One region of the Peribacillus sp. NPDC096622 genome, then DNA from elsewhere that is predicted to be linked to it. Evidence: riboswitches for the same ligand, from Rfam matches in the RefSeq annotation. Region 1 holds a riboswitch; each other region holds the start of a gene.

The links. A riboswitch is a leader RNA that binds a small molecule or an ion and turns the genes downstream of it on or off. The one in region 1 is predicted to bind preQ1.
Region 2: another riboswitch for preQ1. It lies ahead of queC (7-cyano-7-deazaguanine synthase QueC); the one in region 1 lies ahead of queF (preQ(1) synthase).
Region 3: another riboswitch for preQ1. It lies ahead of ACIQYG_RS03070 (VUT family protein); the one in region 1 lies ahead of queF (preQ(1) synthase).

Annotation. Positions count from the first base shown of each region.
Region 1 is NZ_JBIWES010000006.1:117,131-122,227, reverse strand. Features, by position in the region: gene ACIQYG_RS13300 (aspartate kinase) at 1-909, opposite strand, end outside; gene queF (preQ(1) synthase) at 1,113-1,613, opposite strand; PreQ1 riboswitch class I at 1,718-1,763, opposite strand; gene ACIQYG_RS13290 (DMT family transporter) at 1,894-2,751, shown strand; gene ACIQYG_RS13285 (BA3454 family stress response protein) at 2,999-3,133, shown strand; gene ACIQYG_RS13280 (YfmQ family protein) at 3,408-3,857, opposite strand; gene qoxD (cytochrome aa3 quinol oxidase subunit IV) at 4,179-4,463, opposite strand; gene qoxC (cytochrome aa3 quinol oxidase subunit III) at 4,465-5,061, opposite strand; gene qoxB (cytochrome aa3 quinol oxidase subunit I) at 5,061-5,097, opposite strand, start outside.
Region 2 is NZ_JBIWES010000001.1:644,872-649,968, reverse strand. Features, by position in the region: gene ACIQYG_RS03120 (methyl-accepting chemotaxis protein) at 259-1,938, opposite strand; PreQ1 riboswitch class I at 2,124-2,166, shown strand; gene queC (7-cyano-7-deazaguanine synthase QueC) at 2,222-2,887, shown strand; gene queD (6-carboxytetrahydropterin synthase QueD) at 2,887-3,357, shown strand; gene queE (7-carboxy-7-deazaguanine synthase QueE) at 3,350-4,078, shown strand; gene ACIQYG_RS03100 (DUF4260 domain-containing protein) at 4,124-4,471, opposite strand; gene ACIQYG_RS03095 (TetR/AcrR family transcriptional regulator) at 4,522-5,091, opposite strand.
Region 3 is NZ_JBIWES010000001.1:639,469-644,565, forward strand. Features, by position in the region: gene ACIQYG_RS03055 (alpha/beta hydrolase) at 1-576, opposite strand, end outside; gene ACIQYG_RS03060 (PadR family transcriptional regulator) at 887-1,207, shown strand; gene ACIQYG_RS03065 (hypothetical protein) at 1,551-1,700, opposite strand; gene ACIQYG_RS03070 (VUT family protein) at 1,722-2,264, opposite strand; PreQ1 riboswitch class I at 2,315-2,357, opposite strand; gene ACIQYG_RS03075 (SRPBCC family protein) at 2,597-3,073, shown strand; gene ACIQYG_RS03080 (SRPBCC family protein) at 3,116-3,556, shown strand; gene ACIQYG_RS03085 (HD domain-containing protein) at 3,706-4,677, opposite strand; gene ACIQYG_RS03090 (hypothetical protein) at 4,725-5,009, opposite strand.

The DNA.
Region 1 (5,097 bases):
ACTTGCAATCCCAATAACCGGCCCGTTCGTATTATCCCGTGTATTCACAATGCGAGTCCCTTGTGCCGCCGGATTGTTCGTATTCTGGATATGGACAGGTATTCCCGCACGGAATGCAGGAATCAGCGCCTCATCATGAAATACCGAGAAACCTGCATAAGAAAGCTCACGCATCTCACGATAGGTTAGTTCCCGGATTCCCTTCGGATTGGAAACCACATTTGGATTCACCGCATAAACGGCATCCACGTCCGTAAAGTTCTCATACAAATCAGCTTTGACCCCATTCGCAAGAATCGAACCCGTAATATCGGAACCGCTTCTCGAGAAGGTTAACACATCACCATCTAACGTATATCCGAAGAACCCTGGGAATACAACGATTCCCGGCTCATCTCGCAGAGCATATAACCGATCATAAGACTCTGGCAGCACCTTGGTAAATCCACCTTCATCCGTTACGATCAAGCCGGCCTTCTTTGGATTTATATACTGTGCCTCTACTCCAAGGCTTTGGAAATAACCTGCGACCAGCTTCGCATTATTATCCTCGCCACTGGCCTTCAAGGCATCCACATAGCGCTTCGGGTTAGTTTGGTCTGCATGCAGCAGTGCCATTAAATTTTCATGAATCCCTGTGATGACACTCTCGGATATATCCAACTCTTCAGCAATGCTCGCATAGCGGGATACGACATCTTCTATCAAATGCTCACCGTTATCCCCGCGCAGCTGCTGTTCCGCAGCTTCAATCAATAAATCCGTCACCTTTATATCATCGGAATTGCGTTTTCCCGGAGCCGAAACGACCACAATCTTCCTCTCCGGATCAGAAACAACAATTTCGAATACCTTCCTCAACTGTTCACCTGACGCAAGTGAACTTCCACCAAACTTTGCAACTTTCATCTCGACATCCCCTATTTTCGTAAATATTCTGTCAAAATTAACTCTCCCTATTATTACGCTTTTTCTCGAAACAATCAAGTGAAAATTCCATTATAGGAGGACATTTGTCTTTTTAAAAAAGACAAAACAACAGAACCACTGATCGAGATTAGCTAAAAATTAAAAAAAGACAACGGGCATATGCCGATTGTCTCTCCCATTCTTTAGCGATTATCCACGGTTTCCGGGTATAAGTCATGATTCATCAAGCGGTAATTCGCCATTTCCTCATACTTCGTACCTGGTTTCCCATAATTCGTGTAAGGGTCGATGGAAATTCCGCCCCTAGGTGTAAACTTGCCCCAGACTTCAATATATTTAGGATCCATCAATTCGATTAAATCATTCATGATGATGTTCATGCAATCTTCATGGAAATCACCATGATTGCGGAAGCTGAATAAATAAAGTTTCAAAGACTTGCTTTCCACCATTTTCACACTGGGAATATAGCTGATGTAAATGGTAGCAAAGTCCGGCTGGCCCGTGATCGGACATAAGCTAGTGAATTCCGGGCAATTGAATTTGACGAAGTAATCCCGGTTCGGATGCTTGTTATCGAATGACTCAAGGATTTCAGGAGCATAATCGAATGTATATTTTGTTCCTTGATTCCCAAGCAGTGTAATATCTTTTTTTAATTCTTCTTCTTTTCTTCCAGACATGAAAAGTCCTCCTAATCCCACGTTTCAGGGAGATTCATAAAATGGGCCTCTATATAACAAAAACCATATCTCCTCAAAGATATGGTTGATTCGCGAAAAATATCAAAGCCATAGTTTTTTTAAGAGGGTGATGCTATGAACCTCTCCCGTTTATCGGGAAATATTTTAAAATTGTCATAGTTAATATAGAAAAAAAAATCTAATCTGTCAATCATACATTTTAAATTTGGTTTGATTCCTGAAGGCATTCAGCTTAAAATGTAGAAGAAGTTTATCCTACATGAAGGAAGAGATTAAGTCAATGTGGATTTTTGCAGCACTCATCACGAGTTTATGTTTCGGAATCAATAACAGCATTTTTAAATGGAGCAGCGGAAAAGGCTATTCCAAGATACATATCCAATTTTTCTTTTATTTTTCAGCTTTTATTTTGTCCATTTTTTATGGAGTATTCACGGAAGGTTTGCAGCTGAACTGGCTATCCATCATGCTTGGGGCAGCTATTGGGGTACTGAACGCTAATGGTAACATCCAGATGGCAAGCGCCTTTGAAAAAGGGCCGGCAAGCTTGACATCTCCATTAATCGCAGCGAATGCAATATTCCCCATTCTCTGTGCAGCTTTAATTTTCCACGAACATATTTCTTCCTTGCAGTGGAGTGGAATCGTCTGCATGTTTATCGCTACATTAGTCATCCAATATACACCTAACGCAAAAGGTAATCATCAATATGTCCCTTGGATGATGCACACATTACTCTCCATCTTATCTTTTGGTGTGCTCGGCATTCTTATGACGACATCAACACGTCTTCATTTAAACTCCCTTGATATCCTTGTATCAATGTATGGAGGCGGAATGCTTTATCTTCTTTCGGCTCTAGCCTTTAAAAAAGAAAAAATAAAGCTAACGGAAGTCAAAATCGGTTCCTTAGTAGGGTTTTTAAGCATGATAGGCTATGGATGTTATTTCTTTGCGTTGAACACCGGGATCGCAAGCATCATTTTCCCTGTCGTCAGCCTGAACTGTTTGGTTGTCGTATTCGCTGGATGTTATATATTCAAGGAAAAACTAAAAACCTATCAAATTGCCGGTGTCCTTGCAGCATTAATCGGTATTATTTTAACTAAAATATGAATATAGTTCGTTTAATAAAACAACCTGGCTGTCAGTATACAAGCCAGGTCGTTTTTTGTTTAACCGGAAAATAGGGTAGGTCAAAAAAAAAGTGTTGACACCTCCCTGAAAATATCAGATAATTTTGAATATTAATTCTTTCAAATTTTACTGCTTTTGAAATGTTTGATTATCCTTCTGCCATGGGTATAAAAGAAATAGGTACAACCCCTCATTTAATTCTGAATTAGGAAAGGAAAGATGCATAATGGTAAAAGTTACAGTAACAGTTGATTTCCAAGGAAAATCTTATCAAACTAACGTCCTTACTAAACCGGGTACTGATCATGAAGTAATTTTACAACAAGCCCTTCATCAAGTTGAAAAACAATGGAAAGCATAAAAAAGCAGGCATCGTAATAGATACCTGCTTTTTTATTACCTTAAATACTATCCAAAATACTTTTCATATGCACTATTAAAGACCCTCTTGCAGCAATTCCCTCCTACTTAAAAAACATTTTTAATTGTTTTTTTCAAAAGACACTAAAATTAAGATGTCAGTTTGTATACTAGAATTTTTATAATGAAAAAAATATCTAATTGAAATGGGATTATATATTAAAAGACTTATAAAAAAAGACGGTCTTTTTATGGACCGTCTTTTTAATGTTCTTTTAAACTAAATTTCTTATTAATGGCATGGTACGTTCTTGGAGGCTATCGGAAAACAGACTATAAGAAATGACCTTCTTCTTGTACAGTTTAACTACATCCACGCGATCGTTGTAAATAAAAATTAATAACCTAACATCCTTTTTGCCTCTTTTAGTATCAATGACTAATGGAGTCCCACTGTTCTCTGGATGTAAAAACAATTGCTCGTTCCCTGGGAATATATGATTTTTCTTCAAAAATCTAGCGTTATTAAAATAATTAATAACTTGAATTTTTTCTTCACCTTCCAAATGTTTCCCGTCAAAGGTTACGATTGCATTCCCATCAATAATTTCTGAGTGTATTTTAAATTTGCTGATAATCCAATTAACTGCATCTGTTGGAAGACAGGAAACCAATATTTTTAACAAACTTAAGATAATTGTCAAAATCAAAACCGGCAATGTCAATTCATCATCTCCGCTACATTTATAAATTAATTCTTACATGGCTCATTATATCAAAAGGGCTGACAGTTTTTCTTAGAAGATGTGTCCGTTCTATTAACGTTTAGACTTTAGTAGAACATTGCACTTAAATGCACGGGCACGCTTCTAAAGTGAGAATTTCCCGATTATAAATATAATTTCATGAAATGGTTATACTAAACAATATGATTTCAGCCACAACCTACTTAACAAACTTCCATGAATGAAATGGATAGACAAGTATAAGAATTAAAATACAAAAAAACTGGGCGTCATCAAGACGCCCAGCTTTTCCGGAATCGATTATTGATATCCCCAAATCATTGTTAGCATTGTACCGAAAATTGTAACCAATGCAACGAACAATCCGTAATAAACGTTTGTATAAATCGATGCTTTATCTTCAGACTCACCTGCGTGCATGAACATAACTAATTGAAGTGCAGCTTGCATGAAAGCTGTAACAAGAAGGATGATCATAGCCATTTTCAGTGAGAGATCAAACATAATAACTGATAGTGCGACCAAAGTCAGGACTAGTGAAAAGGCAAATCCCATAACTTGGCCCCGTGGGAATAATTCTTTCATATTACATCATTCCTTTCAGGTAGACGAAACTGAAGATGAAGATCCAGACAACGTCTAAGAAATGCCAGTAAAGTGAAAAGATGAAAGCCTTGTTTGTTGTTTCTGGAGTCATACCGCGCTTTTTGATCTGCATGATGATGAAGGTTCCCCAGAATAAACCAAGTGTAACGTGAGCTCCATGCGTACCTAGTAATGTAAACAAACTAGATAAGAAAGCACTTGTTTGAATGGTTGCCCCTTCATGTACATACTCCACGAATTCATAAATTTCGACTCCCAAGAAGCCTAAACCAAGAATAAGGGTGATGATGAAGAAACCAATCGTTGCTTTCTGCCTTCCAAGTCTCATTGCATTGATTCCAAGACCAATGGTAAAACTACTGGTTAAAAGAAAGATTGTTTGAAACATCAGGGTTGGGAGTTTAAAAAGATGTTCCCCTGTTGGACCATTTCCAGTTCCATCAACTAATACAAAGTAAGTTGCGAACAGTGTAGCGAAAAGAGCTATTTCTGCTCCTAGGAAAATCCAGAATCCAAAAATCTTTAAGCGATTTTCTTCCGTGCTATATTCTAGTGGCAGCGAGTTATCTATTTTCATTACTTAGCACCTCGCAATTTATTTTCAGTTTCTTCG
Region 2 (5,097 bases), on a different contig from region 1:
TGAAAGGAAAGGTAAGGATTTGTTGGTATTGGAAGTATTCATTACTTTAGTTAAAATATTCCTTTAATTATATTCATTATACACTAAATATTCTGAAAACAAAGGAAAATTATCAATTCCAGCCGCTTTTAATAGATTTTCTTTTTAATGCTTCATTATTGTGTATAGTTATTTATTACCCGAATATACGAAAATGAAACAACCCTTTAGGAGAAAAAAAGCAATTTCCCGCATTCACGTATCGGGAAATTGCTAATGTCATAATTGGAACTTCTTAACCTGTTCAGTCAGCAATTCCGCCGAAGATGCAAGTTCACTGGCATGATTCGTGATTTCATCCATCGAAGAGCTGGATTGCTGGGCGGAGGCGGAGACTTGTTCGATTCCTGCCGCAGACTCTTCAGAAACGGCTGCGATATCTTCGATAGCCTGATTGATTTTTTTACTATTTGTGAAGATATAGTTCAATTCTTCTGTAATTTGCTGTATTTTCATTTCTACATTCCCGACAGAGTGATTGATTGTTTCAAAGGTTCGGCCAGTGAGCGTGATCTGTTTCGTGCCTTCATCAACTTGTGTATAACCATCTTCCAGGGAGTGGACGACTGTTTTTGAACGCGTTTGAATGGCGGAGACAATATTGGTGATATCCCCGACGGAGTGTGTGACCTCTTCAGCGAGTTTCCGCACTTCATCGGCGACGACGGCAAAGCCCTTGCCATGTTCACCAGCACGAGCGGCTTCTATGGCTGCATTCAGCGCCAATAGATTGGTTTGATTGGATATATCCTTGATGACCTGCACAAGCTGCGAAATTTGCTGTGATTGAGAATCGAGCCCTTTCACTTGCTCTACGGCACTTTTGACAATCACATCAATACTTTGCATCTGTTGGACCGAACTGCGCATTAAAGCGGTGCCCTCCTTGGTCAAGGAAAGGATTTCGGTTGAACTTTTAGCTACATCCACTCCTTCTAGGTGGGCCAAATCGATCCTGCCGGTGAAATCATCCATCATGCGAACCATTTCAGCTGCCCGGTTGGCTTGTGACTCCGAACCTTCGGAAAGTTCATACATTGTAGTCGCTATTTGCTTGCTGCCCTGCCGCACTTCATTTGCTGATTGAGTCAGCTCCTCGCTTTGGTTGGAAACGGATTGCGAAACAACGAGCATTTTTTCAATCGTATCACGAAGGTTTTGCTGCATTTGGTTGGCGGAGACCGTTAATTCGCCCAGTTCATCATATGACTTTTGCTCCAGGGGCTCATGATTCAGTTCTCCGTCAGCCACCATTTTCATCCTGTCCCTGATTTTAAGGAGAGGGGTGGTAATGAGGTTAGCAGTAACAAGCGCCAGCACAAGGCCGATAAGGACAGCCGCAATGGACATGATGATACTTGTCGTCTTGACCGATTTCCCGCTTTCGATTACGGTTTCACCTGAAGCGACAATCAATTCCTCGCGTTTTGAAGCAAGCTCCTTGAAACCCTCCATTACTTCATTGCTGATTGGCGCCACTTCATTTTTGAGTATTTCTTTAGCGCGTTCTTCATTTCCTTTTTCATATTGCGTAAATACCCGCTCTACAATCATCGTCCTCCAATCCACGCTTTTCTCGATCAATCCCTTTGCTTTATCAGAATCGCTTAAGGCTAGGAGTTCCTCCTGGATGACCTGGCTTTCTTCAGTATATTGTAAGAACCTTTCTTTATAACTCTCGTCGCCATATAAAATATAGGCTCGGGCGAATGCGGTTCTTTGTGCTAGATTATATAGCAGCTTTTCGTCTTGGATAAGAAGCGGAAGTTCCCTTTCGATGATACCCTGGGAATAAACCAGTGACTTGTTGCTGCTATAAATGTTGAATGCTCCTAAGATGACACATAAGGATATGATGAGTGAAAATGCCACCAATACCTTTGCTTTAATGCTTTTCAAATTAATGGACCCCTTTATCGATATTTTATTCACTCTTTTTTATCGGATATTCAATGGTATTTTTAAGCAATGAAAAGTTAACCAAATTTTCCATCAGGTCTAATGTTCACTTTATATAAACATCTTGATTTCTAATCATTTTCAAGTTACTATTGACTTGGAAAAATATAATATTCCGCGTTAAGGCGGAAGAGGTTCTAGCTACCCTCTCAAAAAAACTAAGGAGAAACAGTGCTCTATTCTTAGGGTGCTGTTTTTTTCCGTAAAAAGGAGTTTTATAGAAATGAAGAAGAAAGAAAAGGCAGTGGTTGTGTTTAGCGGAGGTCAGGACAGTACGACGTGCCTGTTCTGGGCATTGGAGAGATTTGAGGAAGTGGAAGCGGTGACGTTCGATTATAATCAGCGGCATAGCTTGGAAATCGAATGCGCTCAAAACATTGCAAAGGAATTGGGCGTGAACCATCATATCCTTGACATGTCGCTGCTGAACCAACTGGCACCGAATGCATTGACGAGAAGTGATATCGCAGTGGCGGACGGAGAAGAAGGGGAGCTGCCGTCGACGTTCGTACCAGGGAGGAATTTGCTGTTCCTTTCGTTTGCCGGAGTGCTGGCGAGTCAGATTGGCGCTAAACATATTGTCACCGGTGTCTGTGAAACGGATTTCAGCGGATATCCAGACTGCCGCGATGTATTCATTAAATCGTTGAATGTGACCTTGAACTTGTCCATGGACCAGTCATTCGTGATTGATACGCCGCTAATGTGGCTTAATAAAGAGGAAACATGGGAGCTTGCTGACCAGCTTGGCGCGTTCGACTTTGTCCGCGAAAAGACCCTGACTTGCTATAACGGAATCATCTCCGATGGCTGTGGAGATTGTCCGGCTTGTAATCTGCGGAAAAAAGGACTGGATGACTATGAAAGCAGACGGAAGGTGCTTTCATGATGTACGGTTTTACGATAGTGGATAAACTCCAAAAAATAGATGAAGATATTCAGCGCAGCCAATTGAAGTATACAAACAAGAGGGTCCTCGTGAGTAAGGAATTCACCTTTGACGCGGCGCACCATCTGCATGACTATGAAGGGAAATGCAAGAACCTCCATGGCCACACGTATAAGGTCATTTTCGGATTGAGCGGGTATACAGATTCACGCGGGTTGATGATAGATTTTGGGGACATCAAGGATATATGGAAAAATGAAATCGAAATTCACCTGGATCACCGTTATTTGAATGAAACCCTGCCGCTCATGAATACAACAGCTGAAAATATGGTTGTCTGGATTTATGAAAAAATGGCCGAAGCCCTTTCATTAAAAGAATATGAGGGTGCTAGAGTCGAATTCGTTCGACTGTACGAAACGCCGACAAGCTATGCCGAAGCCAGACGGGAGTGGATGGAAAGTGAGTAAACTCCCGGTTATGGAAATCTTCGGTCCGACCATCCAAGGAGAGGGAATGGTCATTGGTCAAAAAACGATGTTCGTTCGGACGGCCGGCTGCGATTATTCGTGTTCCTGGTGTGATTCCGCATTTACTTGGGATGGCACCGGTAAGGAAGATACCGTCCAGATGACTGCCGAAGAAATATGGGATGAGCTGAAGCGAATTGGGGGTTCCGGTTTTTCCTTCGTGACGATATCGGGCGGAAACCCGGCTCTGCTGAAAAACCTAAACGGCTTGATAGCGATCTTACATGAAAATAAAATGAAAATAGGTGTCGAAACACAAGGGAGCCGATGGCAGGATTGGCTTCTTGATATTGATGAACTGACTATTTCACCTAAGCCGCCGAGCTCTGGAATGAACACGGACTTTACGGTGCTTGACCAAATCATCTCGAACCTTGGCGATCGAAATCCTGAATACCATGTCTCATTGAAGATTGTCGTCTTTAACGAGGAAGACTATCAATATGCCAAACATGTACATGGGCGTTACCCGGATATTCCTTTTTATCTGCAGGTCGGCAATGACGACAGCAGGACGGCGGATGATCGTCAACTGATCAGCGGCCTATTGAAGAAGTACGAAGAGTTAATTGATAAAGTGATAGCAGATGATGAATTGAATGATGTGAAAGTCCTGCCCCAGCTGCATACCTATGTATGGGGTAACAAGCGGGGCGTGTAAAGTAAAGGCAGTGTGATGTTTAAATCACACTGCCTTTTAAGTTTATTACAACCTTTGCATGTGTGTAGCTTTGAAGGATGATGTGTATTTAAGGCCATATCCAAATAAGCGGTCCATTCCTATATGCGCGGTCCATATTAAACCAATCATCATCATTGCATCCAACTTTAGAAAAATGGCTAACAAAATCATGAAGATGGACAGGAAATAAGTATGGAATAAGTTATAAACCTTTGCTCCAATCCGATCATTGATCAGATAGGCCAGCATGGAAACATCAGGAGATAAAATCAACAAAAGGAAAATCCACCAGCTGAATTCATATAACGAATAGATGTAAAGCACCGCTAAAAGTGCCATAAGTCCTTCAATATGAAGGAATTTCTTCACCATTTTAAAACCTCCAAAGTTTAATTGGCCATTGGTCAATAATATTTAAAAAATTATATGATATTCTTGGTGATATTTTTTACATGAAAATAAGCTAAACCTTTTACATCTTGATAAGATAGTTCAGAATTAATATAAAAAGTTATGAATCCGTGAAGAGAAAGAAAAATCGACCAAATGGATGCAGGATTCAGTTTGTTGTCAGTTAGGTCCGTCAGGGACTGGATTAGCTTTTCGTATGTTTTATTAGAATCGAATTGAAGTAACTGCTGAATTTCTTTTTCCTTCGATAAGAACATGATGGAATAATGATTCTGTTGGGTTAAACCGAACTCCAGGAAGCACAATAAAATCTTTTCCATTTTTACAGGAGGGTCATTTTCCGACATGATGATATCATCGATTAAATTATTTAAAACGGAAAAATCCGTTTTCACCAAACTATAAAATATTTCCGCCTTATTTTTAAAATGATAATAAATGGCTCCATGGCTGCAATCCAACGATTTAGCCAATTGCCTCATTGAGACATTCGAATACCCTAACGTTGCAAAAAGGTTTCTAGCTTCATTCAAAACCATGTCCCTGGACAATTCTTTACCTGCCGATTTCCTTGGCGACATCCTGTC
Region 3 (5,097 bases), on a different contig from region 1:
ATCCAAACGCCCTTGCAGAACAAGAGTTGGTGATGTGATTAAATCTAAATTTTCACCTGTCTCATTTATAATGTTCAACACATCTTTTAGTTGAGGCATAGGCTCTTCTTCAAGCAGCTTCACTTCTGCAGCAATTTGATCTGCATCTTTGCCCTCAAACTTCTTATAAGCCTGTGCATAATTGAGCAAGCGGTTCTTTTGCCGATCGATACTTTTTCCTTGCGTCGGAGCACACATTGAAACTACACCTTTTACAGGCAATTCAATTCCCACTTTTAATGAGAAAACTCCTCCTAAAGAAATTCCTACAACTGCAATTTCCTTATAACCTTCTTCTTTAAGGAAATTATAGCCATTAACTACATCTTCCCACCATTCCTTTGGACCTGTTTTAGCAAGTTCCTCTGCTGATACTCCGTGCCCTCTATAAAGAGGTCCGTGGCAAGTATAGTCGAGATCATTCAAGTATTTCCCTAATTTCTTCATATCTCCTGTACTTCCGGTAAACCCGTGAAGCAGAAGAACTGCTCTCTTTCCACCTATAAATGTGAATGACTCAGGTGCTTTCACTTTCATCTATCTAGGACCTTCTTTCTTTGCTCTTGATGATAAATAGAATCTAAATGATTTTCGAAAAAAAATCAATTAATACCCCTTGAGTAGGGATTCTTCTATCCTATTCCGAATTTTCATTAAAACAATTAAATCATGTATATAGTATACTTACCACACTCTTCACAACTCATCCGTTCCGAAGCACATTTTACTATGATTAAATTAATTTAGCAATCGTCATTTAACCATTTTTTTAAAGAAAAGTAAAATGCACCTTGTGATACGATGTACAACGTATTACACTTTAAAAATGAAAAGGAGGAGATTTTATTTGGATAAAGAATTAATGAAGGGAAGCATTGACCTCCTTTTGCTCTCACTTCTTTCACAAAAAAACCTATACGGCTATGAAATCACGAAGATCTTGAAGCAAATGAGCATGGGCAAATATGAAATAGGCGAAGGCACCCTCTACCCCGCCCTTAAACGATTAGAAAGTAAAGAATTCATAAAAGGCCATTGGAAAGAGTCCGAATCAGGCCGCAGGAAATATTATCATGTCACCGAAAATGGCCAAACCGAACTTGAGCGGAAACGCGAATGCTTTTTCTTCCTGGAAAAGTTAGTTCGGAAAAGCGCAGAGCAATTCTAAACCAAATAAAAAAGCTTCCTGCACCCATTAATGGAACGGCGCAGGAAGCTTTTTTGCTGTTTTACTCGTAAAAGCGTGCTGCACACTTAATTTCGCACTGTTTAAACGTAAAATTCGTACTGCAATCATGATTTCGACACTGTTTACTCGTGAGTTTTACACTTTCACTCGTGAATTTGGGCTGTTTACTCGTGAGTTTTGCACTTTTACTCGTGAATTTGCACCGTTTACTCGTGAGTTTTGCACTTTTACTCGTGAATTCGTACGGCACTCATGAATTCGCGCTACACTCGTTAATTCGCAGGTTAACAAGTGAATTACTTCAATCAAGCAAAAAAAGGACCTAATTTGGTCCTTTTTTGTCTATTCCTTTATGCTTGCGATAATTGGCGCAGGAGAGCTTCATGCATTCCCCTTGAACATGCGGGCCATATTTTTCACGAAAGGCCTCGAGGCAATAGCATTTATCTTCTTCTTTTTTGGTTCCATCCATCGAGTGCATCCCTCCTGGCATTTAACTGGAGACTAAACGTTTCTCCAGTTCTACGTTGATTCTTCCCAACAATACGGCACCAATGGACTGAATGATAGTTTTAACGATGATTTGGCCGATGACCGCAGCGGGTACTGCTTCCCATGGCAATATATTGGCACCCAGAGGACTTAGGCCAACCACGACAAATATCACCGAATCGAAAAATCCTCCAACGATCCCGCTGTAAAACACCCTCCAACTCATAGGGAGCTTTAAACGGGTATAAATTTCCGTATCCGCTGTTTCTGCGACCACGAAGGATAATGCGGAAGCAAACACAATCAGTAACGTATCCCCTAATAAAAATGATACACATGCAGATAAAATAAGTGCAGTGACGATGCATATATAGGTCTTCGCGCGGCCGAATTTATTCTGGACCAGATCTCGGAAGATGAAGGTTCCCCCGATGAGCAGTGTACCCATCGGGATGATGAACATGCCAAAATGTAATGGCGCAAAAGCTGCTGTAACCACATTCGCCGTGATGATGGATACTAAATACAATAAAATTCTTAACATTTCTTAATTCTCCTTATACAGAAAAAACAGCACCCTAAGAAAGAGCCCTGTTCTCCTTAGTTTTTTTGAGAGGGTAGCTAGAACCTCTTCCGCCCGGGCGGATTATCATTTTCCTTATTCATCGTAGCTTGAAAGCGATTGGAAATCAAGAAGTTTCCATACCGTCGATTTTAGTATGTATGCGCGGATACCTATTGATTTAGCCATTTACTTCAATGGCCCTGTCCCCCCTTTTGCCGATTTCTGTCGCATAAAACTGCTTGACCGGCTGTATATGAAAGCCGAAAATCAAAGATAGAGTCATGTACCTTATTTGGCGAGGGGGAAAAAGAATGATGAAAAAAACTACATTTGTCTATCCTATTTATATCGCAACCACACCAGGGAAGCTTTGGGAAGCCTTGACGAGTGGTGAAGTCACGAAGAAATACCACTTCGGATTGCAAGTACAGTCTGACTGGCAGGAAGGGTCAGCCGTTAAATATTTGCTGGAAGATGGGCGGATTACTGATCATGGGAATGTACTTAAATGCGAGCCGCTGCACCTCCTCTCGTTTACATGGATCATGGCAGGAGACGAAACACCTCGCGAGCAGCCTACACGGGTCACTTTTGAATTACAGAAAATGGACGATTCAACTGTGAAGTTAACGCTTAGGCATGAGGAGCTTTTGGAGACAGATTTCGTAAACGATGACAATACCTTTGAAGGCTTGAATAATGGATGGCCAGCCATTCTAAGTAACTTGAAGAGCTTGTTTGAAACGGGACGGACCCTGCCGCCCATATCAGTAGACTGGGATAATTAAACGGAAACTATAAAAAACACATTGAAAGAGAGTTGAGTTAGTATGGATACCCAAATAATCACGAAATTCAAGATCGTCAAGCCAACGAGTGAAGTGTTTGAAGCCATTGTGAATCCTGAAAAAATCGGGAATTTCTGGTTCTCATCGAGTTCGGAAAGATGGGAACAAGGCCGGACGCCAACATTGAGATATAACGAATACGATGCTGAAGTGGTCATTCATGTATTGGAAGTAGAGGAAAATAGGAAAATCGTGTTTACGTGGGGCGGAAATGATCAAGAAACGGTCGTTACAATTACACTAAAAGAGTTGGATAAAACGAGTACAATCATTGAAGTAAACGAATCTGGATTGAGTGAAGACGACCCTGAAATAATTAACAAAATGATCGGACAAAAAGAAGGTTGGGTATATACATTAACCTGTTTAAAGGGTTATTTAGAAAATGGTGTTACTACTTTGAGAGCATCATTAGTTTTTTAATTATTAAAGGGTGCTGGTTCGGATTTTGTGTCCTTTTGATAAGGCACCCGTTAATCAATCGCCTTCTAGATGCCGATTGTCTATAAAAATCAACTAAATTTTTATACTGGAGGAGACTTAGATCTTTCGATGAATCTTTGACATGAAATTCAATCGGAAATCACTTTTAGATATATGCCCTTCGAAGCTTTTTTATAGGCTTCAATTCCCATTTTCTTGACTTTTTCAGATAAACTGGATGCTCTTACTGATTGGGTTCCTTGAATGACGGAAGGATCCATCAGGCGCATTTTATTTTTAAGATGTATATCGTATTCCATTTGATCTTCTTTCACCTTTACGTTACCATGGATCCGTTTTACCAGGTTTTGCACTTCATGGTCTTCAGTGGAGCTTAACAAGGACATGACTTCTTCATCTGTACCGAGTAGGTCATCAAGGCTGATCAGTTTTTTAGTTAAAGCCAATTTTAAGGTCTTTGCCAAGACATCATAGCCATATATATTTAGTGGATTCATGAAAAAATCAATAACTTCGCTGTAATACGTTTTCACAAACCATTCCGCCGATTCAATATTATCCAGATACATCCTTCCATTTATATTAATTACATGGTTTAGAAATTCATGAACGGATTCCAGTGTGATATGTCCATATTGATACATATCCCTGAGAGTATAATCTACCCGATCAGCACATAACTCAGGTGCTGGCTGTTCAAGCAATTCCCATTTTGATTGAAAAATGACGTTACAATCATATCCATATTCCTTCAGTATAAATGGGATTTCGGATTCCATAATGACTTGATCATATATCTTTTCATGATAATCTTCATCCTTACAATCCAGAACGAAATCAATAACATGTGAAAATGCAGTGTGGGATATGTCATGCAGCAAGCCAGCGATTTGTTCCTCTAATGAACCCCCAAGCGCTTTTATTAAAAGCATCACACCAATTGAATGGTCAAATCGTGTGACATCCCACTTCTCATTAACTAAATAACTTGCCCCGCCTTGATGTATCCCCTTCAACCTTTGGACAGGTTTGCTTACTATCAGCTCTTCAAGAACTCCCTCTACAATGTGTTTCCCATAGATACTATCCAAAACTATCAATAACTGCCGGCTCCCCCCATTAGTTTACTCATTACAGGTAGGTAATTTCACTGATTTTCTTTTGTAAAAATTATTTCCCCCTTTTCATTTTCCTCATATTGCTTTTTTGCCAATTTTTTTATTTCCTCTTCATCATTCAAATCGATATCACCTGGATTGACCTCATCAATGCCCTCTATGATTATCATTTCATTTATTATTACCTGATCTCGTGGATTCACTTTTATAAAGTCTTCCACAGGTTTTGTTTTATCTTTATACGGTTTAGTTAATAAAAAATAGCCGGTCAAGACTATGAAAATTGATGCCAAAATACCGAATTTCTTTTTCATTTATCGATTCCCTCCAACGCTTCACCAATACCCTTATAATACCATATCAGGGCATTGGTGGTATAAAAATAAATCAAGCGTATATATG